DNA from 4 places in the Streptomyces spororaveus genome. Region 3 is predicted to be linked to each of the others. Evidence: riboswitches for the same ligand, from Rfam matches in the RefSeq annotation. Region 3 holds a riboswitch; each other region holds the start of a gene.
The links. A riboswitch is a leader RNA that binds a small molecule or an ion and turns the genes downstream of it on or off. The one in region 3 is predicted to bind cobalamin.
Positions count from the first base shown of each region.

Region 1: linked by a shared signal. The riboswitch ahead of cobN (cobaltochelatase subunit CobN) and the one ahead of Sspor_RS16325 (ribonucleoside-diphosphate reductase subunit alpha) in region 3 are both predicted to bind cobalamin.
Region 2: linked by a shared signal. The riboswitch ahead of metE (5-methyltetrahydropteroyltriglutamate--homocysteine S-methyltransferase) and the one ahead of Sspor_RS16325 (ribonucleoside-diphosphate reductase subunit alpha) in region 3 are both predicted to bind cobalamin.
Region 4: linked by a shared signal. The riboswitch ahead of Sspor_RS04775 (CoA-acylating methylmalonate-semialdehyde dehydrogenase) and the one ahead of Sspor_RS16325 (ribonucleoside-diphosphate reductase subunit alpha) in region 3 are both predicted to bind cobalamin.

Region 1 is NZ_BNED01000005.1:1,982,713-1,990,222, forward strand. Features, by position in the region: gene Sspor_RS11655 (cobalt-precorrin-6A reductase) at 1-200, shown strand, start outside; gene Sspor_RS11660 (precorrin-2 C(20)-methyltransferase) at 334-1,839, opposite strand; gene Sspor_RS11665 (precorrin-8X methylmutase) at 1,836-2,483, opposite strand; gene Sspor_RS11670 (ferredoxin-like domain-containing protein) at 2,480-3,805, opposite strand; cobalamin riboswitch at 4,108-4,239, shown strand; gene cobN (cobaltochelatase subunit CobN) at 4,282-7,510, shown strand, end outside.
Region 2 is NZ_BNED01000005.1:7,144,941-7,152,450, forward strand. Features, by position in the region: gene Sspor_RS34820 (FAD-dependent oxidoreductase) at 1-1,454, shown strand, start outside; gene Sspor_RS34825 (hypothetical protein) at 1,597-2,139, opposite strand; gene Sspor_RS34830 (hypothetical protein) at 2,136-2,666, opposite strand; cobalamin riboswitch at 2,881-3,109, shown strand; gene metE (5-methyltetrahydropteroyltriglutamate--homocysteine S-methyltransferase) at 3,290-5,605, shown strand; gene Sspor_RS34840 (TetR/AcrR family transcriptional regulator) at 5,602-6,219, opposite strand; gene Sspor_RS34845 (galactose-binding domain-containing protein) at 6,358-7,510, opposite strand, start outside.
Region 3 is NZ_BNED01000005.1:3,160,071-3,167,580, reverse strand. Features, by position in the region: gene Sspor_RS16335 (hypothetical protein) at 77-304, shown strand; gene Sspor_RS16330 (ribonucleotide-diphosphate reductase subunit beta) at 397-1,413, opposite strand; gene Sspor_RS16325 (ribonucleoside-diphosphate reductase subunit alpha) at 1,413-3,797, opposite strand; cobalamin riboswitch at 3,942-4,063, opposite strand; gene Sspor_RS16320 (GNAT family N-acetyltransferase) at 4,115-4,612, opposite strand; gene Sspor_RS16315 (Uma2 family endonuclease) at 4,690-5,274, shown strand; gene Sspor_RS16310 (YbdD/YjiX family protein) at 5,325-5,519, opposite strand; gene Sspor_RS16305 (carbon starvation CstA family protein) at 5,519-7,510, opposite strand, start outside.
Region 4 is NZ_BNED01000005.1:451,692-459,201, forward strand. Features, by position in the region: gene Sspor_RS04755 (3-hydroxybutyryl-CoA dehydrogenase) at 1-650, opposite strand, end outside; gene aceB (malate synthase A) at 647-2,239, opposite strand; gene aceA (isocitrate lyase) at 2,325-3,611, opposite strand; gene Sspor_RS04770 (short-chain fatty acyl-CoA regulator family protein) at 3,999-5,414, shown strand; cobalamin riboswitch at 5,486-5,656, shown strand; gene Sspor_RS04775 (CoA-acylating methylmalonate-semialdehyde dehydrogenase) at 5,862-7,361, shown strand; gene Sspor_RS04780 (acyl-CoA dehydrogenase family protein) at 7,366-7,510, shown strand, end outside.

The sequences.
Region 1 (7,510 bases), 1.2 Mb from region 3:
AGCTGATCGCCCGGCACCGGATCGACGTCCTGGTGACGAAGGACAGCGGCGGCTCGGCCACCGCCCCCAAGCTCACCGCGGCCCGCGAAGCCGGCATCCCGGTCCTCGTCGTACGCCGCCCCGCGGTCCCGGAGGGCGTACCGGAGACCGGTTCGGTGAGCGCGGCCCTGAACTGGCTGGGCAGCGCGGAAGCCTTCTAGCGGAGGGCTTCCGGCGGAGCGCTTCTTGTCACGAGCGCTCGCGGAGAGGGCCCGGTGCCCGGCGGCGGACCGCCCCCGGGTACCGGGCCCTCTCCTTCGGCTCACTCGGCCTCGCACGCGGAGCCGGTCACGCTCACGGGTAGCGGCGCGGGGTCCAGGTGATCCTCGATCCGTCGGCCCGCTCGGTGACCTGCGTCTGCGAGGAGCCGATCAGCAGGATCGTGCGCATGTCGACCTCGGACGGCTCCAGTCCGGCGAGCGTGACGATCCGTACCGACTGCTCGGGGCCGCCCACGTCGCGGGCGACGACCACCGGGGTCTCGGGCGGGCGCAGCTCCAGCAGCAGCTCGCGGGCCTGCGCCACCTGCCAGGTCCGGCTGCGCGAGCCGGGGTTGTAGAGGGCGAGGACCAAGTCGGCCGCGGCGGCCGCGCGCAGCCGCTCCGCGATGACCTCCCAGGGCTTGAGCCGGTCGGAGAGGGAGATCGTCGCGTAGTCGTGGCCGAGCGGGGCGCCGGCCGCGGCGGCCGCCGCGTTGGCCGCGGTCACCCCGGGCAGGACCCGTACCGGCACGTCCTTGTACTCCGCCTGCCCGGCGACCTCCAGCACCGCCGTGGCCATGGCGAAGACACCGGGGTCCCCGCCGGAGACCACGGCCACCCGCTTGCCGCGCCGGGCGAGGTCGAGGGCGAACTCGGCGCGCTCCGACTCCACCTTGTTGTCGGATCCGTGCCGGATCTGGCCCGGCCTGACGGGCACCCGGTCCAGGTACGTCGTGTACCCGACGAGCACCTCGGCGTCCGCGAGGGCGCGCCGGGTCTGCGGGGTGAGCCACAGCGGGCCGGCCGGTCCGGTGCCCACGACGACGACCTCGCCGGGGCCCGACGGCACGCTGCCCGGGTTGCCGATCCGGCTGGGGAGCACGGCGACGGCGAAGTACGGCACGCTGTCGGCTTCGATGTCGGCGAGGAGTCCGGTGCGCTCGCCCTCCATCGTGGCGCGCTCGACGTAGCGGGCCTCGGCGAGCCGGCCGCTGTTCTCCAGCGCGCCGCGGACGGCGGGGAAGGTCCGGCCGAGCTTCATCACGACCGCCGAGTCGGTGGCGGCGAGGCGGGCGGTGAGCTCCTCCTCGGGCAGGGTGCCGGGGAGGATGGTCAGCACCTCCTCGCCCTCGACGAGCGGGGTGCCGAGCCGGGCGGCGGCGGCGCTGACCGAGGTGACGCCGGGGATGACCTCGGCCTCGTAGCGGTCGGCGAGCCGCTTGTGCATGTGCATGTACGAGCCGTAGAAGAGCGGGTCGCCCTCCGCGAGCACGGCCACGGTGCGGCCGGCGTCCAGGTGCGCGGCGAGCCGGGCGGCGGCGGCCTCGTAGAACTCCTCCATCGCGCCCTGGTAGCCGCCGGGGTGGTCGGTGGTCTCGGTGGTGACCGGGTAGACCAGCGGTTCCTCGACGTGGTCGGCGCGCAGGTGCTTCGCGGCGATCGAGCGGGCGATGGAACGGCCGTGGCGGGCGCTGTGGTAGGCGACGACGTCCGCCTCGCCGATCACCTCGACGGCGCGCAGGGTCATCAGCGACGGGTCGCCGGGGCCGAGCCCGACCCCGTACAGACGGCCCTTGGCCTGTGCCTCGGGGGCGCTCATTCGGCCACGCTCGCAATGGCGTTGACGGCGGCGGCGGCCATCGCGCTGCCACCGCGCCGACCGCGCACGATCAGGTGGTCGAGCCCCGAGGGGTGGGCGGCGAGGGCGTCCTTGGACTCGGCGGCGCCGATGAAGCCGACGGGGACCCCGATGACGGCGGCGGGGCGCGGAGCGCCCTCCTCGATCATCTCCAGCAGCCGGAACAGCGCGGTCGGCGCGTTGCCGACGGCGATCACCGAGCCCTCCAGCAGCCCGCGGTCGCGCCAGACCTCCAGGGCGGCGGCGCTGCGCGTGGTGCCCATCTTCGCGGCGAGCTCCGGTACGGCCGGGTCGGAGAGCGTGCAGATCACGTCGTTGCCGGCGGGCAGCCGCTTACGGGTGACACCGCTGGCGACCATCTGCACGTCGCACAGGATCGGCGCGCCCGCCTCCAGCGCCGCGCGGGCGCGCAGCACGACCTCGGGCGTGAACCCGAGGTCCTGCGGGAGGTCGGTCATTCCGCAGGCGTGGATCATGCGCACCGCGACCTGGGCGACCGTGTCGGGCAGCCCGGAGAGGTCCGCCTCGGCGCGGATCGTGGCAAAGGACTGGCGGTAGATGGCCGCGCCGTCCTTCTCGTACTCAAACACGGTGTACTCGCTCATTTCTTCACTACGTCGGGGTCGGTGCGGGCGTCCGCGAGTGCCGCGGCAAGTTCGGAGGGCCGTACGTCGTCGCGTACGGGGCGGCCGGGCGCGGCGAGCCGGTATCCGGAGCCGGTGGCGACCAGGTCCACCCAGGCGGTGCCGCGCGGGTGTCCGCAGCGGCGCTCGCAGCCGGACCAGTGCACGGGCAGCGGACCCCGCGCGAGGTCGGCGACGGCGCGCGCGTCGGCGCGTACGTCCGCGCGGGACTTCGCGCACCCGGGGCGCCCGGTACAGGCGGTGACGGACTGCCAGGGGCTGTCGGGGGCGAGGACCAGCCCGGCGTCCTCGATCCGGCCGGCCCCGTTCCCGCCCACCGAGGGCAGGACGACGCTGCGCCACGGGGTGACGCGCAGCCGGCCGCTCCCGTCCTCGTCCGCGACCCGTACCAGGACCCGCCACTGGGCGGAACCGAGCCGGCCGAGCGGGGGCAGCACGCACAGGGTGGCGCGGCCGTCGTGCCCGGCCGACCGCCCCGGCCGGGGCGGGGCCGCGTACGGCCGGCGCGGGGCGCCGGCGGGCGTGGCGGCGATCCCGGCGGCGCCGAGGCGCCGGACGAACTCGGCGGTTTCCAGGGCGTGTTCGGCGGGGAGTTCGGAGACCCGCCAGGCCTGGGTGCCCGCGGCAGCGACGGCGTCGAGGAAGTACCGGGCGGCCGACAGGGCCGCCCGGGGGGTGTCCCGTCCGGCGAGCTCCACGGCGTCGGCGGCGCGGCCCAGCCGGACCAGCGCCCGGCCCTCGGGACGGCCGAGCACGGTCACGTCGGGGCCGAGCGAGGCCACGTCCCCGCGCCCGTCGTCGAAGGCGAACAGGAACCGCCCGGACAGCGCGGCCGCCCAGGGGCTCGCGCACAGCAGCCGGTCGAACTCCATGGCCCAGGCCAGCGCGTCGGGCCGGGCCGGATCCCGGGGTCCGTCCGGTCCGTCCGGGCCGTCCAAGCCGGACATGGGCGTGGCCACGATGTTCCGTACCCGCTCATGACTCGGTGCGGGAAGCAGCCCGGCCCCGTCCAGCAGCTCCGCGAGCCCGGCGCCGCAGCCGTCGGCGAGCCCGCGCAGCTGCACGTTGCCGCGCGAGGTCAGCTCCAGGTGCCCGTCACCGAACCGGTCGGCGGCGAGCGCCAGCGCCTCGGCCTGCCGCACGGTGAGCAGCCCGCCCGGCAACCGGACCCGCGCCAGGAACCCGTCGTCCGCCGCGTGCAGCCGCAGCGCGCCCGGGCAGGCGTCACCGCGCTCCCGTATGACGGGTTCGTCCCGCGATGCGGCGGAGGGGGGCTGGGGCATGGCCGCGAGCATACCCACGATTGCGACCCCCGGACCTGTGTCCGTCACCACCCCGACCAGCGATTCCGTCCCCGCCGCCGCGCACGCCACTCCCCCGGCCCCACCCGCCCCGCCGCCCGGTACACCCCCCCCCGCCGGCGTTTGAGGCGCGGGGCCCGGGGCAGAGCCCCGGCAACGGCGCCGCACCCACAAGCCGCCCCGCCCCACCCCTTCGGAGCCGGCCGCCACCCCGGCGGGAGCCACCAGCCACCCCACCCACCCCGGCGGGAGCCGCTCGCCCCTAAGATGACCTTCCGGCGGACCATACGGCCCGCCGTCGCCGAGGACGGCGACATGGGAGGAAGCCCGGTGCGATTCCGGCGCGGTCCCGCCACTGTGAACCCCGCGGAGCGATCCGGCGACCGGGGTGAGTCAGGAACTCCCGCTGTCCTCACACTGCCCGGGGCGCGGAAACCCCGAGGAAGGCCTGCCGCCGCATGATCCTGCTGCTGTCGACGTCCGACACCGATCTGCTCAGCGCCCGCGCAGCGAACACGGCGGACGGCCCCGTCCCGTACCGGTTCGCGAACCCCTCCCGTCTCCCCCTCGACGACCTGCCCGGCCTCCTCGACGGGGTCGACCTGGTCGTCGTACGCCTCCTCGGCGGCCTCCGCGCCTGGCAGGACGGCCTCGACCTGCTGCTGGCCCCCGGCCAGACCCGCCCGGTCGTGGTGCTGACCGGTGAACAGGCTCCGGACGCCCAGCTCATGGAGGCCTCCACGGTCCCCATCGGCATCGCGGCCGAGGCCCACGGCTACCTCGCCCACGGCGGCCCCGCCAACCTGGACCAGCTGGCCCGGTTCCTCTCCGACACCGTGCTCCTCACCGGCCACGGCTTCGAGCCCCCGGCGGCCTCCCCCACCTGGGGCCCGCTGGAGCGCACCCCGCAGCGCGCCGAGGGCCCGCGGATCGCGGTGCTCTACTACCGCGCCCACCAGATGAGCGGCAACACCTCCTTCGTACACGCCCTGTGCGAGGCGATCGAGGGCCACGGCGCCCAGGCGCTGCCGCTGTACGTGTCCTCCTTGCGCACGCCCGAGCCGGAGCTGATCGCCGCGCTGGAATCGGCCGACGCGGTCGTCACCACGGTCCTTGCGGCCGGCGGCACCAAGCCCGCCACCGCCTCGGCGGGCGGCGACGACGAGTCCTGGGACGCGGGCGCGCTCGCGGGTCTCGGCGTGCCGATCCTGCAGGCCCTGTGCCTGACCGGGTCGCGTGCCGCCTGGGAGGAGAACGACGAGGGCCTGTCCCCGCTGGACGCCGCCACGCAGGTCGCGGTGCCCGAGTTCGACGGCCGTCTGATCACCGTCCCGTTCTCCTTCAAGGAGCTCGACGAGGACGGCCTGCCCGCCTACGTGGCCGACCCCGAGCGGGCCGCCCGGGTCGCGGGGATCGCCGTACGGCACGCCCGGCTGCGGCACATCGACCGCCGCGACAAGAAGGTCGCGCTGGTCCTGTCCGCGTACCCGACCAAGCACTCGCGCATCGGCAACGCGGTCGGCCTCGACACTCCCGCCAGTGCCGTGGAGCTGCTGCGCACCCTCATCGCGGGCGGCTACGACTTCGGGCCGACCGAGGACATCCCCGGTCTGGTCTCCGGCGACGGCGACGAGCTGATCCGCGCCCTGATCGAGGCCGGCGGCCACGACCAGGACTGGCTGACCGAGGAGCAGCTGGCCCGCAACCCGGTCCGGATCCCGGCCGCCGACTACAAGCGGTGGTTCGCGGAGCTCCCGGCCGAGCTGCGCGACAGCGTGACCGAGCACTGGGGCGAGGCCCCGGGCAACATGTTCGTGGACCGCTCGGCGAACCCGGAGGGCGACATCGTCCTCGCCGCCCTGCGCCGCGGGAACCTGCTGATCCTGATCCAGCCGCCGCGCGGCTTCGGCGAGAACCCGATCGCGATCTACCACGACCCGGACCTGCCGCCGTCGCACCACTACCTGGCCGCGTACCGCTGGATCCAGGCGCGTGCCGAGGACGGCGGCTTCGGCGCCGACGCGATGATCCACCTGGGCAAGCACGGCAACCTGGAATGGCTGCCGGGCAAGAACGCGGGCCTGTCCGCGGCCTGCGCCCCGGACGCCGCGCTCGGTGACCTGCCCCTCATCTACCCGTTCCTGGTGAACGACCCGGGCGAGGGCACGCAGGCCAAGCGCCGCGTGCACGCCACGCTGGTCGACCACCTGGTGCCGCCGATGGCGCGCGCGGAGTCGTACGGCGACATCGCGCGCCTGGAGCAGCACCTGGACGAGTACGCGCAGATCTCCGCCATGGACCCGGCGAAGCTGCCGGCCATCCGGGCCCAGATCTGGACCCTGATCCAGGCGGCCAAGCTCGACCACGACCTGGGTCTGGAGGAGCGTCCGGACGACGACGGCTTCGACGACTTCCTGCTGCACGTCGACGGCTGGCTGTGCGAGGTCAAGGACGCCCAGATCCGTGACGGTCTGCACGTCCTGGGCGCCGCGCCGACGGGCGAGTCCCGGGTCAACCTGGTCCTCGCGATCCTGCGCGCCCGCCAGATCTGGGGTGGTACGACGGCCCTGCCGGGTCTGCGCGAGGCGCTCGGACTGGACGAGTCCAAGGCCACCCGTACGTCCGCGGACACGGTCGAGGAGCAGGCCCGCGCGCTGGTCCAGGCGATGGAGGACGCGAACTGGTCCCTCGACGCCGTGCCCTCGGTCGCGGCCGGGCACTCGGCGGACGTGGCGGCCGTCCTGTCCTTCGCGGCCCGCGAGGTGGTGCCGCGCCTGGCCGGCACCACGGACGAGATCGCGCACGTGGTCGCGGCCCTGGACGGCCGTTTCATCCCGGCGGGCCCCTCCGGCTCCCCGCTCCGCGGTCTGGTCAACGTCCTGCCGACGGGCCGCAACTTCTACTCGGTCGACCCGAAGGCCGTCCCCTCCCGCCTCGCGTGGGAGACGGGCCAGGCGCTGGCCGAATCGCTCCTCACCCGCTACCGCACCGACAACGGCGCGTGGCCGGCCTCGGTCGGCCTGTCCCTCTGGGGCACCAGCGCGATGCGCACGTCGGGCGACGACGTGGCGGAAGCCCTCTCCCTCCTCGGTGTCCGCCCGGTCTGGGACGAGGCCTCGCGTCGCGTCACCGGCCTGGAGCCGATCCCGCTGGAGGAGCTCGGCCGCCCCCGCATCGATGTGACGCTCCGTATCTCGGGCTTCTTCCGGGACGCGTTCCCGCACGTCATCGGCCTGCTCGACGACGCGGTGCGGCTGGCGGCCTCGCTGGACGAGCCCGCCTCGGACAACTACATCCGGGCCCACGCCCAGGCGGACCTGGCCGAGCACGGCGACGAGCGGCGCGCGACGACCCGTATCTTCGGCTCGCGCCCGGGCACCTACGGCGCCGGCATCCTCCAGCTGATCGACTCCCGCGACTGGCGCACCGACGCCGACCTCGCGGAGGTCTACACGGTGTGGGGCGGTTACGCGTACGGCCGCGGCCTCGAAGGACGCCCCGCCCGGGACGAGATGGAGACGGCCTACAAGCGCATCACGGTCGCGGCGAAGAACACCGACACGCGCGAGCACGACATCGCCGACTCGGACGACTACTTCCAGTACCACGGCGGCATGGTGGCCACGGTCCGCGCCCTGCGCGGCACGGCCCCGGAGGCGTACATCGGCGACTCCACCCGCCCGGAGA
Region 2 (7,510 bases), 4.0 Mb from region 3:
ACGGCATCCTGCAGGGTGGCTCGCTGACCGGTGACGACCAGGAGTGGCTCTTCGAGGAGATCGACCCGGGCGGCGCGCTCGCGCGCTTCAGTCCGGCGGCCTGGTGTCTGTGCAGCCAGAACGACATCGAGCCGGTCCTGATGTCCGTTACCCCCACGCTGGGGGCCGACCTGCGGTTCTCCACCGAACTCCTCTCCTTCGACCAGGATCCGGGCGGGGTCACCGCGATCGTGAAGAACCGGGAGACCGGCGAACACAGCACGGTGCGGGCGGACTACCTCGTCGCCGCCGACGGGCCGCGCAGCCCCGTGCGGGAGGCGCTCCGGATCGGCCAGAGCGGCTCCGGGGACCTGTTCCACAACGTGAGCATCACCTTCCGGTCGCGGATGCTGGCCCATGTGGTCGGCGACCGGCGTTTCATCGTGTGCTACCTGACCAAGCCCGACGCCGACGGGGCCCTGCTGCCGGTCGACAACGGCGAGCGGTGGGTCTTCCACGCGCCCTGGCACCCGGATCGGGGGGAGACCCTGGAGGACTTCACCGACGAGCGCTGCGTGGAGCACATCCGCCGGGCCGTCGGCTCCCCCGACCTGGACGTCGAGGTCACCGGGAAGGCCCCGTGGCACGCCGCCGAGCGGGTCGCCGAGCGGTATGCGGTCGGCCGGGTCTTCCTGGCCGGTGACTCCGCCCACGAGATGTCCCCCACCGGGGCGTTCGGCTCGAACACCGGCATCCAGGACGCGCACAACATCGCCTGGAAGCTCGCCGCGGTGCTGAACGGTTCGGCCGGGCCGGGGCTGCTGCAGACCTACGAGGCCGAGCGGCTGCCGGTGGCCCGCGCGACGAGCGAGCGCGCCTCGGCGCGTTCGGCCGAGCACAGCCACCCGGGATACGAGCCCGACCCCGAGCCCATGTCCGCCGCCGGGGCCGCGCCCGGGGCCGAGCCCGACCCGGCCCCGCCCGGTGGCGCCGGCCGGCAGGGCGGGGTCCTCTCCGTGGCCATGGGCTACCGCTACAACCGGGGCGCGGTCCTGGGAGCCGACCCGGACCGACCCGTCGTACCCGAACGGATGCGGCTCTGCGGCGATCCGGGCAGCCGCGCACCGCACATGTGGCTCTGCGGTCCGGGGGATCCGGAACCGAAGTCCACGGTGGACCTCTACGAGCGCTCTTTCGTCCTGCTGTGTTCCGAGGACGCGCCGTGGCGTGCCGCGGGGCGGTCCGTCGCCGAGCAGCTGGGCCTGCCGCTGGACGTGTACGCGATCGGCACGGGGCCGGAGGCGGACCTGATCCCGGCGAACGGCGGTGACTGGACCGAGGTGCACGGCACGACCCCGGAGGGTGCGGTCCTCGTCCGCCCGGACGGGTTCGTGGCCTGGCGCTCGCCGCAGGCGGTGGCGGATCCGGAAGCGGTCCTCCACGAGGTCCTGACCACGCTGCTGGACCGGTCCTGAGCCGACCGGTCCCGTCGTCGCCGTTCCGCCTGCCGCGGGCACGAAGGGCGCCGTCCGGTGGAGCGATCCACGGGACGGCGCCCTTCACCTGGCGACGACGGCGGACCGGGTCATCCCGTCACCGGGTCATCGCGTCACCGGGTCATCGTGCCGTTTTCGAGCCGAGGCCCCCGGGAGTCCTCGGCACCCAGTCGAGGGTCGCCGAGGCCTGCTTCGGATCCGGCTCGCGCATGGTCACGCGCCAGCCGTCCTCCCCGGTGCGTCCGGTGAGGCGGACCACGAACGACTTGGTCTGGCCCGTGTCGTGGAAGTACACGACGACGAGCTGCCGCACGGACCCCTCGTCGTAGAACTCCGCGGTCACCTTCCCCTTGGCGCCCTCGTGGAAGGCCCGGATCCAGTTCCGGGCGGTCCGCTCCACGTCCCCCTTCGCGTCGTCGGGGTCGGCGGCGAGGGCCTCCACCCCGTCGGTCTTGCCGTCGGCGAGCCGCCAGATCAGCTGCTGGGTGATCCGGAGGGACGCGGAGGTGGGGTACCCGACCACGCCGAGCGGCTCGTGGTTCGCGTAGTCGGTCGCGTACCGCAGCTCCTCCTCGTCGGCGGCGCACGCGGTGAGAGTGCCCCAGGCCAGCACCGACACCAGGCCGGCGCGTACGAGGAGGGCGGCCCTCGGGCGGGCGCTCATCGCACGACCTTCGAACCGAGCTCGCCCGGCGTCTTCGGTATCCAGGGCTCCACGGCGGTGGCTTCGGCGGGGCCCGGCTCGGCCATCCCCACCCGCCAGACCTCCTTGCCGTCCAGCATCACGGCCCGGACGTAGAGCTCCTTGATCTGGCCGGTTTCATGCAGGTAGAGCACGACGGTCTGCCGGTACGACCCCTCGTCGTAGAACTCCGCGGTGACCTTCCCGCCGGCGCCCTTGCGGAACGCGGCGACCCAGTTCTCGGCGGTCTTCTCGGGGATGTCCTCGCCCTGTTTGTCGGACACCAGTGACGCCAGCCTGTCGACGTCGCCGTCGGCGATCCGCCACACCACCTCCTGGGCGATGCCCAGCGATCCGGTGGAGGGGTACCCGACGACGGAGAGCGGCTGGTGGCTGCTGTAGTCCCCGGTGTAGTTCATGCCTTCGGTGTCTTGCTCCGCCGAGCAGGCGGTCAGCGAGCAGAGTGCCAGGGCGCAGACGAGTGCGGCGCGCGGGACCGGTACAGCCATACTTCCTCGGTCTTCCGGTGGTCATCGAGCGATCTCGATGCAGGGAGCTGCAACGTACTGCTCTGACCGGGCAGTTTGATCCGGTAAACGGACAAGCCGGACACAACTCGCGCCTCAGTGATGCAATTCACTCAATGGCCGGATTTCGCCCCCGTGCGTCTCGCCCCGCCATCCGGAATGCGGACAACTCCGCGCGCCACCGGGCGTCGCCGTCTACTCTGGCCGGGCAGCTGGTTCGCCCCGTCCGCCAGGCGGGATGCGTCGTAAGAGGGAACCCGGTGGGAATCCGGGACTGCCCCGCAGCGGTGAGCGGGAACGACCGCCGTCATACGCACTGGGCCCGGCCGGGTCTGGGAAGCGACGGCCAGTAGGAGTCTCGTACGGCATCCGTACGACGGGACGCGCCCGCGAGTCCGAAGACCTGCCCGTTGCCCGTGCGCGGCCGATCGCGCACGGAAATCCCGGTGACCTCGTGGGCGGGTCGGCGACACATCAGGCGGACGACCGCGAGCACGTGCAGCCGCACGCGCCCGTACCCGGTCGGGATCCGCCCGGTTCGTCATCCCTTCGCGCCCTCGGCCCCTCACCGGGTCCACAGGAGAACGCTCGCGAAGGAGAGTTCCGTGACCAGCACGACCCCCGCCGCCGGCCGGCCCACCGTGGCCACCGTGTACGGCTACCCCCGCCAGGGCCAGAACCGCGAACTGAAGAAGGCCGTCGAGGGCTACTGGAAGGGCCGCCGCACCGCCGACGCCCTCCGGGAAACCGCCCGCGACCTGCGCCGGACCAACTGGCAGCAGCTGGCCGACGCCGGTATCACCGAGGTGCCGACCGGTGACTTCTCGTACTACGACCATGTGCTGGACACCAGCGTGATGGTCGGCGCCGTCCCCGAGCGGCACCGCGCCGCCGTCGCGGCCGACCCCCTCGACGGGTACTTCGCGATGGCCCGCGGCACCCAGGACGTGGCGCCGCTGGAGATGACCAAGTGGTTCGACACCAACTACCACTACCTGGTGCCGGAACTCGGCCCGGACACGGTCTTCACCGCCGACTCGACCCGGCAGGTCGCCGAGCTGACGGAGGCACTCCGGCTGGGGCACACCGCCCGCCCGGTCCTGGTCGGGCCCGTCACCTACCTGCTGCTGGCCAAGCCCGCCCCGGGCGTGGCCGCCGGCTTCCACCCGCTGGCGCTGCTCGACCGGCTGCTGCCCGTCTACGCCCGGGTCCTGGCCGACCTGCGCGCAGCCGGAGCCGAGTGGGTGCAACTGGACGAGCCCGCCCTGGTACAGGACCGGACCCCGGCCGAGCTGAGCGCCACCGCCCGCGCGTACCGGGAGCTCGGCGGATCGGGCGACCGCCCCAAGTTGCTCGTCGCCTCCTACTTCGACCGGCTCGGCGAGGCCCTGCCCGTCCTGGCCAAGGCGCCCGTCGACGGGCTCGCCCTGGACTTCACCGGGGCCGCGGCCGCACACCTCGCCGACCTCGCCGCCGTCGGGGGCCTGCCCGGCAAGCGCCTGGTCGCCGGTGTCGTGAGCGGCCGCAACATCTGGATCAACGACCACGAGAAGTCCCTCACCACCCTCGGCACCCTCCTGGGACTCGCCGACCAGGTGGACGTGGCCGCCTCCTGCTCCCTGCTCCACGTTCCGCTGGACGCCACCGCCGAACGGGACATCGACCCGCAGGTCCGGCGCTGGCTCGCCTTCGCCCGTCAGAAGACCGCGGAGGTCGCCACGCTCGCCCGGGGCCTGGCCCGGGGCACGGACGCCATCGCCGCCGAACTCGCCGCCAACCGGGCCGACCTGGCCTCCCGCGCCGGATCCGCCCTCACCCACGACCCCGCGGTCCGGGCCCGCACCGCCGCCGTCACCGACGCGGACGGGCGTCGCCCCCAGCCGTACGCCGAGCGGACCGCCGCCCAGCGGGCGCACCTGGGCCTCCCGGCGCTGCCGACGACCACGATCGGATCGTTCCCGCAGACCGACGAACTGCGCACGGCCCGCGCCGACCTGCGCGCCGGACGCATCGACACCGCCGGCTACGAGGACCGCATCCGGGCCGAGATCCGGGAGGTCCTGGCCTTCCAGGAGAAGGCCGGCATTGATGTCCTGGTGCACGGCGAGCCCGAACGCAACGACATGGTCCAGTACTTCGCGGAGCGGCTCACCGGCTACCTGGCCACCCAGCACGGCTGGGTCCAGTCCTACGGCACCCGCTACGTCCGGCCCCCGGTCCTGGCCGGCGACATCTCCCGTCCCGACCCGATGACCGTGCGCTGGACCACGTACGCGCAGTCGCAGACGTCCAGGCCGGTCAAGGGCATGCTGACCGGCCCGGTCACCATGCTGGCCTGGTCCTTCGTCCGCGACGACCAGCCCCTCGCCGACACCGCCCGCCAGGTGGCGCTCGCCCTGCGCGACGAGGTGGGCGACCTGGAGGCGGCCGGCACCCCGGTCATCCAGGTCGACGAACCCGCCCTGCGCGAAACGCTCCCGCTGCGGGCCGCCGACCACGCCGCCTACCTCGCCTGGGCCACCGAGTCCTTCCGTCTGACCACCGGCGGAGTCCGCCCGGACACCCAGATCCACACCCACATGTGCTACGCCGAGTTCGGCGACATCGTGGAGGCCATCGAGGACCTCGACGCCGACGTCATCAGCCTGGAGGCCGCCCGTTCCCACATGCAGGTCGCCGGTGAACTCTCGGGCGCCGGCTACCCGCGTGAGGTCGGCCCCGGCGTCTGGGACATCCACTCGCCGCGGATCCCCTCCGTGGCCGAGGCGGCCGCGCTGCTGCGCAAGGGGCTGGCGGCCATCCCGGCCGAGCGGCTGTGGGTCAACCCCGACTGCGGCCTCAAGACCCGGGGCTGGCAGGAGACCAGGGCCTCCCTGGAGAACCTGGTCGAGGCGGCCCGCCAGGTCCGCGCCGAGGTCTAGGGGGTGTCCTCGGGTGCGTGGCCGTCTCCGACGAGGCCCGCGACATGGTCGGTGATCATGTCGAGGATGTCCGCCGAGATCTCGGCGTCGCCGAGGACGAGGTGGTTCAGCGTCAGCCCGTCGGTCATGGCGGCCAGATAGCGGGCCAGTACGCCCACGGGCACGCGGAGCTCGAAGGCCATGTGGTGCCGTAGCTGCTCGATCAGTTCGGTGTAGGTGTCGCAGTAGCGCTCGTACTGCCGCCGCGCCAGGTGCTCGAAGCCGGGCCTGCGCAGGGCGTACTGGGTGAGTTCGTAGGTGAGCATGTGTTCGCCCGGGTGGGCGGACACATGGTCCCAGTACGCCTGGAAGCCCGCCCGGACGGTCTCCCGGAGGGTGGCCTTCGGCTGGATCGCCTCCCGTACCAGCGTGACGCTGTGGTCGGTGATCGCCGCGATGACGGATTCGAGCAGGGCCTGCTTGGAGTCGAAGCAGTAGTGGAAGACGCTCAGGGACACGCCCGCTTCGGCGGCGATCGACCTGGTCGTCGTCCCGGCGACGCCGTCGCGGGTCATCGCGCGGATCGCGGCCTCGGTCAGCTGCCGGCGCCGGTCGGCCGAGGGCATCCGTGCCATGGGCGTTCCTTTCGGTTCGTGCTGCGGTGCGTGGTGCGTGGCGCGCGGTGCAGGGCCGGGGGAGGGGCGAAGGCGGCCGGGGCCGGCCGGATCGGCAGATCCGGCCGGCCCCGGCCCCTGGACTCGCTTTCGGCGGGATCAGCTGCTGAAGACGCCGACCTCGTGGAGCGAGTACCCCCACTTGGTGCCGCGCTGGAGTCCCTGGACGCGGATGTAGCGGGCCGGGACCCCGGAGAAGCGGGCCGTGTCGAGGCCGCCGTCACTCGCGGTCGTGGACCACACGGTCTGCCAGTTGGTGTCGTCCGTGGAGACCTCGATGCGGTACGCCTTCCCGTACGCGGCCTCCCAGTCGAGGGTGACGCGTCCCACCCGGTTCGCGGACCCGAGGTCGATGTGCAGCCACTGGTTGTCGTTCCACTCGCTCGCCCAGCGGGAGCCCGAGTCCCCGTCCACGGCCCGGCCCGGTGAGTAGTTCACGAACGGGTTCCACCACTCCGAGCTCGACGCCGAGGCCGGGGAGCCCGTGGCGAGATTCACCGTGGACTTGTGCTTCTCGGAGTTCCCCCAGGTGGTCAGGTAGGACTCGGCGCCCTTGAAGAGGTCGTCCACCACGCCCTGGCCGCCGACGATGCGGATGTCCTCGATCCAGTCGGGGACCAGACCGTAGTGCGACGCCCCGTCGGTGTTGAGGTCCCACGTCCGCGAACCGGTGGTCTGCTTGTCGATGACGGACCCGCCGTCGGTACTGCGGAAGGGGTAGCGCACCGGGTTCGGGGTGTCCGCCCCGCGCGGTCCGGGCCAGCCGCCGACACCGTTCATGTCGGTGCCGTACCCGTAGCCGACGTTGTACTTGTCGCGCAGCGCGTCCGTCCGCTTCGCCTCGGCGCTGAATCCCTCGGCGCCGCTCATGTACGAGGCGATGAAGCCGCCGAGCTTGTAGACCCGCTCGGTCCAGTCCATGTCCATCCAGCTGTGCGAGGAGATCACACCGGGGTACGCCTCGGACTCCAGGATGTCGAAGGACCGGCCCGCGGCCTTCACGCTCATGTGGTCGACCTCAAGCATCATCTTGCGCTTCATCATGCCGCGCACCGCGTACTCGCCGAGCTCCGTGAGTCCGCGCGTATTGCACTGGGCGTCGGAGGCGTAGGAGGGGACCGCCACCCCCGCGGGGAGTTTGCTCTGCACCGCCGGTGCGGCCGCCGCCAGGCCGATGGGGTTGTCGTGCTGCGGGCCGGTGCACTTCTCCGTCTTCCAGAAAGTGCCGGTCGACAGGAACTGGCCGACGTTG
Region 3 (7,510 bases):
CAGTGTGGCAGTAATTCGGTCTTCCATGACAGTACTGCCACTGTCGATCATGGGCGATCAGGCGGACAGTGGACGTATGACCACCTTCGTGAATTACCTCGCCGTCCTCGCCCTCGCCGCCCTCGTCCTTGCGCCCAGCCTGTACGGGATCCTGCGCGACCGGCGGATCGACCAGCAGATCCGGGCCGTCGCGACCCGGCTGGTGTGGCTCCCCCGCCAGCGCGCGGGCGGCCTCCCGCCCACCCCGCGCCGGCGCGCCCTGCGGCCCGCCGCCCGGCGGTACTGGGGCCCCATCGCCCACTGACGCACCGGGGAACGCGAGAAGCCGGGACACGGACCCTCCCGCATCCCGGCTCCCCGGTCACTCCTCTGGTACTGCTGGAACTCCTGGGACTTCTAGAAGTCCTCGTCCAGGTCGACCGTGCCCTCGACCGCGACCTGGTAGGCCGACGGACGGCGCTCGAAGAAGTTCGTCAGCTCCTGGACACCCTGCAGCTCCATGAAGGAGAACGGGTTCTGCGAGCCGTACACCGGCGGGAAGCCCAGCCGGACCAGACGCTGGTCCGCGACGCACTCCAGGTACTCGCGCATCGACTCGGTGTTCATGCCCGGCAGGCCGTCGCCGCACAGGTCGCGGCCGAACTGCAGCTCCGCCTCCACCGCTTCCTTCAGCATGTCGGTGACCTGCTGCTGGAGGGCGTCGTCGAAGAGCTCCGGCTCCTCCTTGCGGACCGTGTCCACGACCTCGAACGCGAAGTTCATGTGCATGGTCTCGTCGCGGAACACCCAGTTGGTGCCGGTGGCCAGGCCGTGCAGCAGACCGCGCGAGCGGAACCAGTACACGTACGCGAAGGCACCGTAGAAGAACAGGCCTTCGATGCACGCGGCGAAGCAGATCAGGTTCAGCAGGAAACGGCGCCGGTCGGCGGCCGTCTCCAGCCGGTCGATCTTCTCGACCGAGTCCATCCACTTGAAGCAGAACTGCGCCTTCTCGCGGATCGACGGGATCTCCTCGACCGCGTCGAAGGCGGCCGCGCGGTCGTCCGGGTCGGGCAGGTAGGTGTCGAGCAGCGTCAGATAGAACTGGACGTGCACGGCCTCCTCGAACAGCTGGCGCGACAGGTACAGGCGCGCCTCCGGGGAGTTGATGTGCTTGTAGAGCGTCAGCACCAGGTTGTTCGAGACGATCGAGTCGCCCGTCGCGAAGAACGCGACCAGCCGGCCGATCATGTGCTGCTCGGAGGGCGTCAGCTTCGCCAGGTCGGCGACGTCCGAGTGGAGGTCGACCTCCTCGACGGTCCAGGTGTTCTTGATCGCGTCCCGGTAGCGCTCGTAGAAGTCCGGGTAGCGCATCGGGCGGAGCGTGAGCTCGAAGCCCGGGTCCAGGAGGTTCTTGTTGTCGTTGGAGCTCATTACTGGCAGGCCTCGCAGGACTCGGGGTTCTCAAGGGAGCAGGCCAGCGCCTCGGCGTCGGCGACCGCCTGCGGCAGCTCGACGGGGGTGGCCGCCTGCGCGGCACGGGCGATCTTCGTCGCCGGGCGCGAGCGCAGGTAGTACGTGGTCTTCAGGCCCTGCTTCCAGGCGTACGCGTACATCGACGACAGCTTGCCGATGGTGGGCGTCTCCAGGAACAGGTTCAGCGACTGCGACTGGTCCAGGAACGGCGTACGGGCCGCCGCCATGTCGATCAGACCGCGCTGCGGGATCTCCCACGCCGTGCGGTACAGCTCGCGGACCTCGGCCGGGATCCAGCCGAAGCCCTGGACCGAGCCGGAGGAGTCGCGCAGCGCCTCGCGGGTCTGGGCGTCCCACACGCCGAGCCGCTTCAGCTCCTCCACCAGGTAGCCGTTCACCTGGAGGAACTCACCCGACAGGGTCTCCCGCTTGAACAGGTTGGAGACCTGCGGCTCGATGCACTCGTACACGCCCGCGATCGAGGCGATCGTCGCCGTCGGCGCGATGGCCAGCAGCAGCGAGTTGCGCATGCCGGACTTCGCGACGCGGGCGCGCAGCGCGTCCCAGCGCTCCGGCCAGTTCAGCTCGACGTCGTAGTGGTCCGGGTGCAGGACACCGCGGGCGGTACGGGTCTGCTCCCAGGCCGGGAGCGGGCCGCTGCGCTCGGCGAGGTCGCAGGAGGCCTCGTAGGCGGCCAGCATGATGCGCTCGGAGAGCTTGGTGGACAGTGCCCGCGCCTCGGGGGAGTCGAAGGGCAGCTTCAGCTTGAAGAAGACGTCCTGGAGGCCCATCGCGCCCAGGCCCACCGGACGCCAGCGGGCGTTGGAGCGGCCGGCCTGCTCGGTCGGGTAGAAGTTGATGTCCACCACGCGGTCGAGGAAGGTCACGGCCGTGCGGACGGTCTCGTCCAGGCGCTCCCAGTCGATCTCGCCGGTCTCCGTGAGGACGAAGGCGCCCAGGTTGACCGAGCCGAGGTTGCAGACGGCCGTCTCGCCGTCGTTGGTGACCTCGATGATCTCGGTGCACAGGTTCGAGGAGTGCACGACGGTGCCCGGCTCGGCGGTCTGGTTCGCCGTGCGGTTGGAGGCGTCCTTGAAGGTCATCCAGCCCTGGCCGGTCTGCGCGAGGGTGCGCATCATCCGGCCGTACAGGTCGCGGGCGGGCATGGTCTTGCGGGCCAGGCCGTCCGCCTCCGCCTTGCGGTAGGCGGCGTCGAAGTCGTCGCCCCACAGGTCGACCAGCTCGGGCACGTCGGCCGGGGAGAACAGCGACCAGTCGGCGTCGGCGTTCACGCGGCGCATGAACTCGTCCGGCACCCAGTGGGCGAGGTTCAGGTTGTGGGTACGGCGCTGGTCCTCACCGGTGTTGTCGCGGAGCTCCAGGAACTCCTCGATGTCCGCGTGCCAGGTCTCCAGGTAGACGGCGGCGGCGCCCTTGCGGCGGCCACCCTGGTTCACGGCGGCGACGGAGGCGTCGAGGGTCTTCAGGAACGGCACGATGCCGTTGGAGTGGCCGTTGGTGCCGCGGATCAGCGAACCGCGGGCGCGGATGCGGGAGTACGAGAGGCCGATGCCGCCGGCGTGCTTGGAGAGGCGGGCGACCTGGTGGTAGCGGTCGTAGATCGAGTCGAGCTCGTCCAGCGGGGAGTCCAGCAGGTAGCAGGAGGACATCTGCGGGTGCCGGGTGCCGGAGTTGAAGAGCGTCGGGGAGGACGGCAGGTAGTCCAGCCGGCTCATCAGCCGGTACAGCGAGGCCACTTCCTCCACGGCCTGGACGCTGTCGTCGGCGGCGAGACCGCAGGCCACGCGCAGCATGAAGTACTGAGGGGTCTCGATGACCTGACGGGTGATCGGGTGGCGCAGCAGGTAGCGGCTGTGCAGGGTGCGCAGGCCGAAGAAGCCGAAGCGGTCGTCGGCACCCTCGGAGAGGGTCAGTTCGACGAGCGAGTCGAGGCGGCTCGCGTGGGCGCGCACGAACTCGGCCGTACGGTCGGCGATGAGGCCCTCGCGGTGACCGACCTCGACGGAGGCCGAGAAGGAGGTCGAGCCCTGGCTCGCGGCCTCGTCGCGCACGGCCAGCGTCAGCAGGCGGGCGGCGAGCCGGGAGTAGGCCGGGTCCTCGGAGATCAGACCGGCGGCGGCCTCCGTGGCCAGCCCGCGCAGCTCGGCGTCGTCGGCGGCGGAGCTGCGGCCGCGCAGCGCGGAGGCCGCGACCCGGCCGGGGTCGGTGTCGGGGAGGTCCGCCGTAAGTTCGGTGAGGGTACGCAGCAGCGTGGCCCCCGGGCCCTCGGTGTTGTCGCCAGAAGTGGACTCGGCGCGCGGTGCGGAAGGCGCGATGGTCACGGCGGGAGCTCTCCCTCGCTCGGCCCGGGTCATCGGCGGGGCGGGGCGCGAGCGGGCGCATGCGGGCGCGACGAGAACGCGTACCCCGCATGGCGTCCACCGGCCCAACCGCGAGGCCCGGACGAATCGGCACCCGGATCGGTCGAGCCGGGCGCGCTGTCGGCAGGTCATCGGACTTGGCGTCCGGTAGCCGGACACTTCATACCGTTGCGGGACAGTTCCGGATTCGCACCGGATTCCCCTGCGGCGACAGCAGGCATGAGCATACATGTGGGGGCGGCCCTGTGCGGTAACCCCCACATGTAGTGTCGGCGTGGCTACAGCTTGAGTCGGTAAGTGAGGAGTGTCAGGCCCTCGATCGGCGCCCAGTCCCGCTCCGGAGTGCGTACGAAGCCCAGGCGCGCGTAGATCCGATGGGCTCCGGCCATGCTGCGCTGGGTGGACAGGACGAGGCCGGTCACGCCCTCCAGGGACCGCGCCCGCTCGACGCAGGCCCGCACCAGAGCCTCGCCGGCGCCCTGGCCGCGCGCCTCGTGAGCCACCGCGAGCATCCGGAACTCCGCCTCGTCGGGAGCCGCGATGTCGGCGAGCGGGCTGCCGGGAGCGGCGAAGGTCACACCGCCCAACAGCCGTTCCTCCCGCACGGCGACGAGCACCTCGGCCCGGGCGGCGCGGCCGGCCACGTCGCGCAGCACGTCCAGGTAGGGGTCGGCCTCGTTGAAGTCCAGATGCCCGTCCGTGAGATAGGCCCGCGCCGTGATCTCACCCAGCTCCGCGTACTCGGCGGGCAGCGCCGCCCTGATCACCATGTCCATGCGGTCGAGTGTGCAGGACGGCCCCGGCGGGCGGCGCTATCGTCGGAGACAGCACCGTCGAGGAAGGTGAGCGAGGCATGACCGTGATGACCGACCGCCCCCACATGCTGACCGAGGAGTTCGAGACCCTCGCGCGTATAGGCGCCAGAGAAGTGGAGGGGCTGCGGTTGGAATTCATCGACGGGAAGCTGGGGGTCAAGGCAGTGCCGGACGGGGACCACGGACTGATCATCGAGTGGCTCTTGCGCATCTGCATCCAGCACCGGCCCGACCTGTTCCTGTATGGCGAGCAGGGATTGCGAGTGCAGCAGTATCGCGAAGGGCGCGCCAGGCCTGACGGCGTTCTGGCGCCGAGTGGCTTCATGAAGGCGCAAGGCGAATGGGTCGCCCCGGACCCTGTCCTGATGGTCGTCGAGGTCACCTCCTACGATTCCGACACCGACCGGCGCGACCGCATCGAGAAGCCTCGGGCTTTCGCCGAGACCGGTATTCCGGTCTACCTCTTGATCGACAGGGACAGCTGTGAGGTCTCTGTTCACAGCGAGCCCGACGGGCGGCGGTACGAGACAGTCCGCACCGTTCCCTTCGGCAAGGACGTTCATCTCCCTGACCCCGTCGGCATCACCCTCCCGACCGAGCCCCTCAAGGACTGGGTGCGCTGAGCAACGCCGAAGGGCCCCGCCGCAGGACGCGGCGGGGCCCTTCACGTGCGTCAGCAGCAGCGGAAGCCCTCGCGGGGGTCCGCCTCGCGGGCGTCCGTACGGGCCCGTTCGAAGGCGCGGCGGGTGAGGACCTCCGCATCCGGGTCGTGGGAGCGGGCGTGGGCCACGTAGCGGTCGTACGCGGCCTCCCCGGAGAACTCCCGTACGTAGAACCGCGCCTTCGCCAGCGCGCTGCGTACGCTCATCAGGCCACCGGTTCCTTGACCTGCCCACCGCCGGAATCCAGACCCGCCGCGGTGAGTTCCGCCCGCTCCTCGGCGGTCGCGATCAGCCCGGCCGGGGCGACGATCTTCGACTCGGTCCAGGGGGTCTCGGAGAGGGTCGCCGACCCCGGGTCGCGGACGGCCTTGACGCAGGTCCGGGCCGCGTCCGCGAGGACCACGACGATCAGGGCGGCGAAGAGCGCGCACAGGACGCCGTCGACGGTCGCGTTCGTGACGATCGTGTGCATGTCGTCCATGTTCTTCGCGGGAGCCAGCACCTTGTCGGTGTCGATGCCCGCCTGGTACTTGTCGCGCTGGGCGAAGAAGCCGACCTTCACGTCCTCGGAGAAGACCTTCTGGTAGCTGGCGGTGAGGGTCACCGTGGCGTCCCAGACCAGCGGAACGCCCGTCACCCAGGCCCACTTGAGCCGGCCGGACTTGACCAGCAGCGTGGTGCAGACGGCCAGGGCGACCGCGGCGAGCAGCTGGTTGGCGATGCCGAAGAGCGGGAAGAGCTGGTTGATGCCGCCCAGCGGGTCCTTGATGCCGACCCACAGGAAGTAGCCCCACGCGCCGACCACGATTGCGCTCGCGAACCACACGCCGGGCTTCCAGCTGACATCCTTGAAGGACTTGTGCACGTTGCCGAGGGTGTCCTGGAGCATGAAGCGGCCCACGCGGGTGCCGGCGTCGAGCGTCGTCAGGATGAAGAGCGCCTCGAACATGATCGCGAAGTGGTACCAGAAGGCCTTCATCCCGGCGCCGCCGACGACGGAGGAGAAGATCTCCGACATTCCGAGTGCGAAGGTCGGAGCGCCACCCGTGCGCGAGAGCAGCGTGGCTTCCTCGACGTCCTTGGCGGCCTGCGCGAGCGCCTCGGGGGTGATGGCGAAGCCGAAGTTCGTCACCGCCTGGGAGGCGGACTCGACCGTGGTGCCGATGACCCCGCCGGGGGAGTTGACGGCGAAGAAGAGGCCGGGCTCGATGATGCAGGCCGCGATGATCGCCATGACGGCGACGAAGGACTCGGTCAGCATGGCGCCGTAGCCGATCATGCGGACCTGGGTCTCCTTCTGGATCATCTTCGGGGTGGTGCCCGAGGAGACCAGGGCGTGGAAGCCCGAGAGCGCGCCGCACGCGATGGTGATGAAGACGAAGGGGAACATCGACCCGGCGAAGACCGGTCCGTCGCCGCGGGCCGCGAAGTCGGTGACCGAGGGCATCTTCAGGGTGGGCATCGCGACGACCACGCCGATGGCGAGGAGCGCGATGGTGCCGACCTTCATGAAGGTGGAGAGGTAGTCGCGGGGCGCGAGCAGCATCCACACCGGCAGCACCGATGCCAGGAAGCCGTACACGACCATCCAGATGACCAGCGTCTCCTTCTCCAGGGTGAAGGTCCCGGCGAAGGAGGACTCGGCGACCCAGCCGCCCGCGACGATGGCGAGCAGCAGCAGGGCGACGCCGATGACGGAGACCTCGGTGACCCGGCCCGGCCGCAGCACGCGCAGGTAGAAGCCCATGAAGACGGCGATCGGGATGGTCATGCCGATGGAGAAGACGCCCCAGGGCGAGTGCGCCAGGGCGTTGACGATCACCAGGGCCAGCACCGCCAGCAGGATGATCATGATGGCGAACACGGCGACCAGGGCGGCGGCCCCGCCGACGGGGCCGATCTCGTCCCGGGCCATCTGGCCGAGGGAACGCCCGTCGCGGCGGGTGGAGAAGAAGAGGGTGACCATGTCCTGGACGGCCCCGGCGAAGATGACTCCGGCGACGATCCAGATGGTGCCCGGCAGGTAGCCCATCTGCGCGGCGAGGACGGGTCCGACGAGCGGGCCCGCGCCGGCGACGGCGGCGAAGTGGTGGCCGAAGAGCACCCGGCGGTCGGTGGGGTGGAAGTCGACACCGTTGTCGAGGCGTTCGGCGGGGGTGGCCCGGGTGGCGTCGACCTTCAGTACGCGGTCCGCGAT
Region 4 (7,510 bases), 2.7 Mb from region 3:
CCGGATTCGGCCATGCGGACGGCCGAGAGGAGATAGGGGATCAGCAGCGCGTTGACCACGAAGCCGGCCCGGTCCTGGGAGCGGACGGTGGTCTTGCCCAGAGCGTCGCGGGCGAAGGCCTCCACGGCCGCGAGGGTGTCGCGCGAGGTGTGGAGTGAGGAGACGACCTCCACGAGCGGCAGCACGGGGACCGGGTTGAAGAAGTGCAGGCCCACGACCCGGTCGGCGCGGCCGGTGGCCATGCCCAGGCGCATGATCGGGATGGCCGAGGTGTTCGTGGCGAGGATCGCCTCCGGGTCCGCCACGATCTTGTCCAGGGCGGCGAAGACCTCGGTCTTGGCTTCGGGGTTCTCGGTGACGGCCTCGACGACGAGCTGCCGGTCGGCGAGGTCCTCCAGGTCGCCGGTGAAGACGAGCCGGGCCAGGGCGTCCTCGGCGGAGATCCGGTCCAGTTTGCCGCGCTGCACGGCCCGTTCGAGGGAGACTGCGACGCGCTCCCGGGCGGTCCGGGCGGCGGTGGCGTCCGCCTCGGCGACGACGGTGTCCAGGCCGGCGCGGGCGCACACCTCGGCGATGCCGGCGCCCATCTGGCCGCCTCCGACGATGCCGACCCGCTGGATCGGCGCGATCGACGCTTTCGGCGTAGTCATGATCGGTTCTCCGTCCGGCTCACGAGGTGGCGGGTGTAGGCCTCGGGGGTGAAGAAGGCGGGCAGGCGGGGGGTGAGTGCCGTGTTCACGAAGACCTCCCGGGCCTCGGCGACCCGGGCCGACGGGTCCTCCTCCTCCAGCGCCGCGCATTCGGCGTCGAGGAGGTCGAGGACCGTCGCCCGGTCCGTCCGGTCGTGGCGCAGCCACTGCCAGATCTGGACGCGGGCGATCTCGGCGGTCGCGGCGTCCTCCATCAGGCCGTACAGGGCCACGGCGCCGCTGCCGCGCAGCCAGGCGTCGAAGTAGCGCAGGGCCACGGCGACGTTCGAGCGGATGCCCTCGCGGGTGGGGGGTGCGGCGATCCGGCGTACGGACAGCAGGTCGGCGGCCGTGATCTCGACGTCCTCCCGGGTCCGGTCCAGTTGGTTCGGCCGCTCCCCCAGCACGCCGTCGAAGACCTCGCGGCAGACCGGCACCAGTCCCGGGTGGGCCACCCAGGAGCCGTCGAAGCCGTCCTCCGCCTCCCGCTCCTTGTCGAGGCGGACCTTGGCGAGGGCGGCGGCGTTCGCCTCCGCGTCCCGGCTGGGGACGTGGGCCGCCATGCCGCCGATGGCCTGGGCGCCGCGCCGGTGGCAGGTGCGGACGAGCAGCTCGGTGTAGGCCCGCATGAAGGGGGCGGTCATGGTGACCGCGGCCCGGTCGGGCAGCTGGAAGTCGGTGCGGTGGCCGAAGGTCTTGATCAGGCTGAAGAGGTAGTCCCAGCGGCCCGCGTTGAGTCCCGCGCTGTGTTCGCGCAGTTCGTGGAGGATCTCCTCCATCTCGAAGGCCGCGGTGATCGTCTCGATGAGGACGGTGGCGCGGACGGTGCCTCGGGGGATCCCGAGGAGTTCCTGGGCGAGCAGGAAGACATCGTTCCACAGGCGCGCCTCGTACCGGTTCTCCAGCTTGGGCAGGTAGAAGTACGGGCCGTGGCCCGCGTCGATCTGCCGCTGGGCGCAGTGGAAGAAGTACAGGCCGAAGTCGACGAGGGACGCGGACAGCGGGCGGCCGTCGATCTCCAGGTGTTCTTCGAGAAGGTGCCAGCCGCGCGGCCGGACCATGATGGTCGCGAGCTGCGCGCCGAGGCGGTACTCCTTGCCCTCCGGGGTGGTGAAGTCGATGCGCCGTTCGATGGCGTCGAGCAGGGTCAGCTGGCCGCCGATGACGTTGGTCCAGGTCGGGGCGGTGGCGTCCTCGAAGTCGGCCATCCAGACCTTGGCACCGGAGTTCAGGGCGTTGACGGCCATCCGCCGCTCCGGCGGGCCGGTGATCTCGACGCGGCGGTCGGTGAGTCCGGGCGCGGGCGGCGCGACGCGCCAGTGCGGGTCCTCGCGCAGGGCGCGCGTGGCGAGCGGGAAGCCGAGCGGGGTGCCCCCGGCCAGGTGGCCCGAGCGGCGGTGGCGCTCCTTGAGGACCTCCCGGCGGCGGTCCGCGAAGGCGGTGTCGAGCCGGCCGATGAACTCCAGGGCCTCGGGGGTCAGGATCTCCTCGTGGCGCTCACCCGGCGCACCGAGGACCTGGACGCTGCTGGTCAGAGGCGAGAGGGGCATGCGGTTCTCCTCAGCGGGGGCGGTGGGTGGGTGCCCGGGGGAGGTCCCCCGGGCACCCGTCGCAGGAACTCGGCGCACAGACGGCCTAGTGGAACTGCTCTTCCTCGGTGGAGCCGGAGAGCGCGGTGGTGGAGGAGGCCGGGTTGACGGCGGTGGAGACGAGGTCGAAGTAGCCGGTGCCGACCTCGCGCTGGTGCCTCACGGCGGTGAACCCCTGGGCCTGGGCGGCGAACTCGCGCTCCTGGAGGTCGACGTACGCGGTCATGCCGTGCTCGGCGTAGCCGCGAGCGAGGTCGAACATGCCGTGGTTGAGGGAGTGGAAGCCGGCCAGGGTGATGAACTGGAAGCGGTAGCCCATCGCGCCGAGCTCCCGCTGGAACTTGGCGATCTGGTCGTCGTCCAGCGCGGCCTTCCAGTTGAAGGACGGCGAGCAGTTGTAGGCCAGCATCTGGTCGGGGTACCGCGCGTGGATCGCCTCGGCGAACTCCCGGGCCTGCGCGAGGTCCGGGGTGCCGGTCTCGACCCAGATCAGGTCGGCGTACGGGGCGTAGGCGAGGCCGCGGGCGATGACGGGGGCCATGCCGCCCCGCACGTGGTAGAAGCCCTCGGCGGTGCGCTCGCCCGTGCAGAACTCCGCGTCGCGTTCGTCGATGTCACTGGTCAGGAGGGTCGCGGCGAGGGCGTCCGTGCGGGCGATGATCAGGGTCGGGGTGTCGGCGATGTCGGCCGCCAGACGGGCCGCGTTGAGGGTGCGGACGTGCTGGGCGGTCGGGACGAGGACCTTGCCGCCGAGGTGGCCGCACTTCTTCTCGGAGGCCAGCTGGTCCTCGTAGTGGATGCCGGCCGCACCCGCCGCGATCATCGCCTTGGTGAGCTCGAAGGCGTTCAGGGGGCCGCCGAAGCCGGCCTCGGCGTCGGCGACGATCGGCGCGAGCCAGTCCGTGGTGTCGGTGCCGCCCTCGGCGGTGGCGATCTGGTCGGCGCGCAGCAGGGCGTTGTTGATCCGCCGGACCACCTGGGGCACCGAGTTGACCGGGTACAGGCTCTGGTCCGGGTAGGTGTGACCGGCCTGGTTGGCGTCGGCGGCCACCTGCCAGCCGGAGAGGTAGATCGCCTGGAGTCCGGCGCGCACCTGCTGCACCGCCTGGCCGCCGGTGAGCGCGCCGAGGGCGTGGATGTAGTCCTGTTCGTGGAGCTGTCGCCACAGCCGCTCGGCGCCGCGCCGGGCCAGGGTGTGCTCCTCGCGGACGCTGCCCGAGAGCCGCACCACGTCCTCGGCCGTGTAGGTGCGCTCGATGCCCGCCCAGCGGGGGTCGTCGGCCCACCGCTGCTTGAGCTGCTCGGCCGCCGCCGTCGTGTTCGCCTCTGCCATGACCGTCACCGTTTCCATCCGTCGCTTGTCTTGCCAAGGAGCCGGTCCGTGAGCCCGGCACCTTGGCACTCTGTGCCTGGTGGGGAGCTGCGGCCGCCGGACCCGGCCCTGGGCCGAAGCTGAGCAATGCTGCCGATCCGCCGGATCGAACTGTCTGGATGGCCGAAATCAGGGCGTGAATCGGGCCAGTCGGTTCTTCCCGGCCACCGTGTCCGGCGGGCCGCAGCACCGACTCTGGCAGTGACACCGGGTGCCATCAAGGAGGTACATCTGCCAAGCTCTGCGAATCTTCGGGGCGACAATTGCCAAGGTTGCGAAGCCCGGAGGTCGTGAAGATCCCCGTATCCTGGCGGCTCGTTCCGGCCCGGCAGACGGCGAGGGAGTGCGGTGGGCAAGACGTACGCGGGAGCGCGGCTGCGGCGGCTTCGTGAGGAGCGGCGGATGACCCAGGCCGACCTGGCCCGGGTGCTCGCCATCTCCCCCAGTTACCTCAACCAGATGGAGCACGACTCCCGGCCGCTCACCGTTCCGGTCCTGCTGCGGCTCACCGAGGCCTTCGGGGTGGATCCGGGGTTCTTCTCGGAGCGCGACACCAGCCGGCTGGTCGCCGACCTGCGCGAGGCGCTCGCGAACGAGGTGGCGCAGGCCCGCGTCTCCCCCTCCGACCTGGCCGAACTGGCCACCCGGATGCCCGCCGTCGCCTCGGTCCTGCTGGACCTGGGCCGCCGCGCCCAGCTCCTGGCCGAACGCCTCGCCGACGCGGCCGACGGCAGGGACGTGGCCGCCGACAGCCCGCGCTCGCCCCACGAGGAGATCCGCGAGTTCTTCTACCGCCGGCAGAACTACCTCCACGACACCGATCTCGCCGCCGAAGACCTCGCCGTCGAGATCGGCATCCGCCCGGGGGACGTCGTCCGTGCGCTGACCCGCCGGCTCTCCGAGCGGCACGGGATCAGGACGGCCACGGACTCCGACCGGCTGCACCACTACGACCCCGCCGCCCGCGTGCTGCACCTGTCGAACCGGCTCCGGCCGGGACAGCAGGCGTTCCGGATGGCCACCCAGCTGGCGCTCGTCGAGTACGGGGCCGAGCTGGACCGGCTGGCGGCCGAGGACTTCGCGCCCGGCTCCCCCGTCCACGCCCTCGCGCGGATCGGCATCGCCAACCACTTCGCGGGCGCGCTCATCCTCCCGTACCGCGCCTTCCACGCGGCCGCCGAGGAGTTCCGCTACGACATCGAGCGGCTCACCGACCACTTCGGGATCGGCTACGAGACGGTCTGCCACCGGCTGAGCACCCTGCAACGGCCCAGGCTGCGCGGGGTGCCTTTCTCCTTCGTGCGGGTGGACCGGGCCGGGAACATGTCCAAGCGGCAGTCGGCGACCGCGTTCCACTTCTCCCGGGCCGGCGGCACCTGCCCGCTCTGGAACGTCTACGAGGCGTTCGCCGCGCCCGGCCGTATCCACGTCCAGGTGGCGGCCATGCCCGACGGGCAGCGGTACCTGTGGACCGCCCGGGCCGTCACCCGCCACCGCGGCGGCTGGGGCGAGCCCGGCAAGACCTTCGCGATCGGGCTCGGCTGCGAGATCCGGCACGCCTCGCGGCTCGTCTACGCCGACGGGCTCGACCTCGGCAACACGGCGGCCGCCACGCCCATCGGCATGGGCTGCCGCCTGTGCGAACGGCTCGACTGCCCGCAGCGCGCCGTGCCGCCGCTCGGCCGGGCGCTGGCCGTGGACGAGAACAGCAGCACCTTCGTCCCGTACCCGGTGACCGGGAACCCTGCCCCGGCCCGGGGCTGAGCCGGCGTCAGGCACCGTCGCACAGAGGGCGCGCGGCGGCTCTGGACTTACTAGGACGTCCAACTATATGTTCGTGGCACAAGGTCCGCGGTGCAGGGAAGCCGGTGAGAAACCGGCACGGTCCCGCCACTGTGACCGGGGAGTGTGCTGCCATCCACACGCCACTGACGAGGTCTGTCGGGAAGGCGGGCGGCACGCGGGGATCCGGGAGTCAGGATACCGGCCGCGGATGTTCCGTGTTGTCCACGAGGATGGAGCAGACACGCATGGCACCGGTTTGTACCCACGACCCTGGTGATCCGGCGGAGCGCGCGCACACGTTCGCGCGCTCATAGGTCGTCCCTTTCGGCCCAGTCCCACGGCCTTCCCCAGCGGCGCACCCGATCGGGTGCCGTTCGCCGGCCCGCCGTGCCATCCCCGGATCCCACCTGACGAGAGCAGGCATCCATGGTCCGTGAACTCACCCATTTCATCGGCGGCAAGCACACCACAGGAACCTCCGGTCTCTTTTCCGACGTGTACGACCCCAACACCGGCGCCGTACAGGCCCGGGTCCCGCTCGCGGGGCGGGCCGACACCGAGGCCGCCATCGCCGACGCCGAACAGGCGCAGGCCGACTGGGGGCAGTGGAACCCGCAGCGCCGCGCACGCGTGCTGCTGCGCTTCCTCCAGCTGGTCGAGGACGAACGGGACTCCCTCGCCCGGCTGTTGTCGTCCGAGCACGGCAAGACCGTCGCCGATGCCCACGGCGACCTGCAACGGGGCCTGGAGGTGGTCGAGTTCGCGGCCGGTGTCCCGCACCTGCTGAAGGGCGAGTTCACCGACAACGCGGGCACCGGGATCGATGTGCACTCCCTGCGCTCCCCGCTGGGTGTGATCGCCGGGATCACCCCCTTCAACTTCCCCGCGATGATCCCTCTGTGGCAGGCCGCACCCGCCCTGGCCTGCGGCAACTCCTTCATCCTGAAGCCCTCCGAACGCGACCCGTCCGTACCGCTGCGCCTCGCCGAGCTGTTCCTGGAGGCCGGCCTGCCGCCCGGCGTGCTCAATGTGGTCAACGGCGGCAGGGAGGCCGTCGACACCCTCCTCGAAGACCCCCGCGTCCAGGCCCTCGGCTTCGTCGGCTCCACCCAGGTCGCCGCGCACGTCTACGCCGCCGCCGCGGCCCACGGCAAGCGCGCCCAGTGCTTCGGCGGCGCCAAGAACCACATGGTCGTGATGCCCGACGCCGACCTCGACCAGGCCGTGGAGGCCCTCATCGGTGCCGGCTACGGCTCCGCGGGCGAGCGCTGCATGGCCATCGCCGTCGCCGTTCCCGTCGGCGAGGAGACCGCGAACGCGCTGGTGGCCAAGCTGGCCGAGCGCATCGCCACTCTGCGCGTGGGCCGCTCCGACGACCCCGAGGCCGATTTCGGGCCCCTGGTCAGCCGCGACGCCCTCGACCGGGTGAACCGCTACGTCGGCATCGGGGCCACCGAAGGCGCCGAACTCGTTGTGGACGGCCGAGGGTTCACCCTGCCCGGGCACGGCGACGGCTTCTTCGCCGGAGCCACCCTCTTCGACCGGGTGACCCCGCAGATGCGGATCTACCGCGAGGAGATCTTCGGCCCGGTGCTGTCCGTCGTACGGGCCGCCGACTACGAGGAGGCCCTGCGCCTGCCCACCGAGCACCCGTACGGCAACGGCGTCGCGATCTTCACCCGCGACGGCGACACGGCACGCGACTTCACCCGCCGGGTGGGCGCCGGCATGGTCGGCGTCAACGTGCCCATCCCCGTCCCCGTCGCCTACCACACCTTCGGCGGCTGGAAGCGGTCCGGCTTCGGCGACCTGAACCAGCACGGCCCCGACGCCATCCGCTTCTGCACCCGTACCAAGACCGTCACCTCGCGCTGGCCCTCCGGGGCGAAGGAGGGCGCGAGCTTCACCCTTCCGACGATGGGTTGAGCCGGTGACCACGACCCTCACCCCCGATCAGCTCGCCCTCGCCGAGGTCACCCTCGACTTCGCCCAGGAGCAGCTCGGCCCGTACGCCGTCACCTGGGACCAGGACAAGCACTTCCCGCTGGACGTGATCCGGCGGGCGGCGGAGCTCG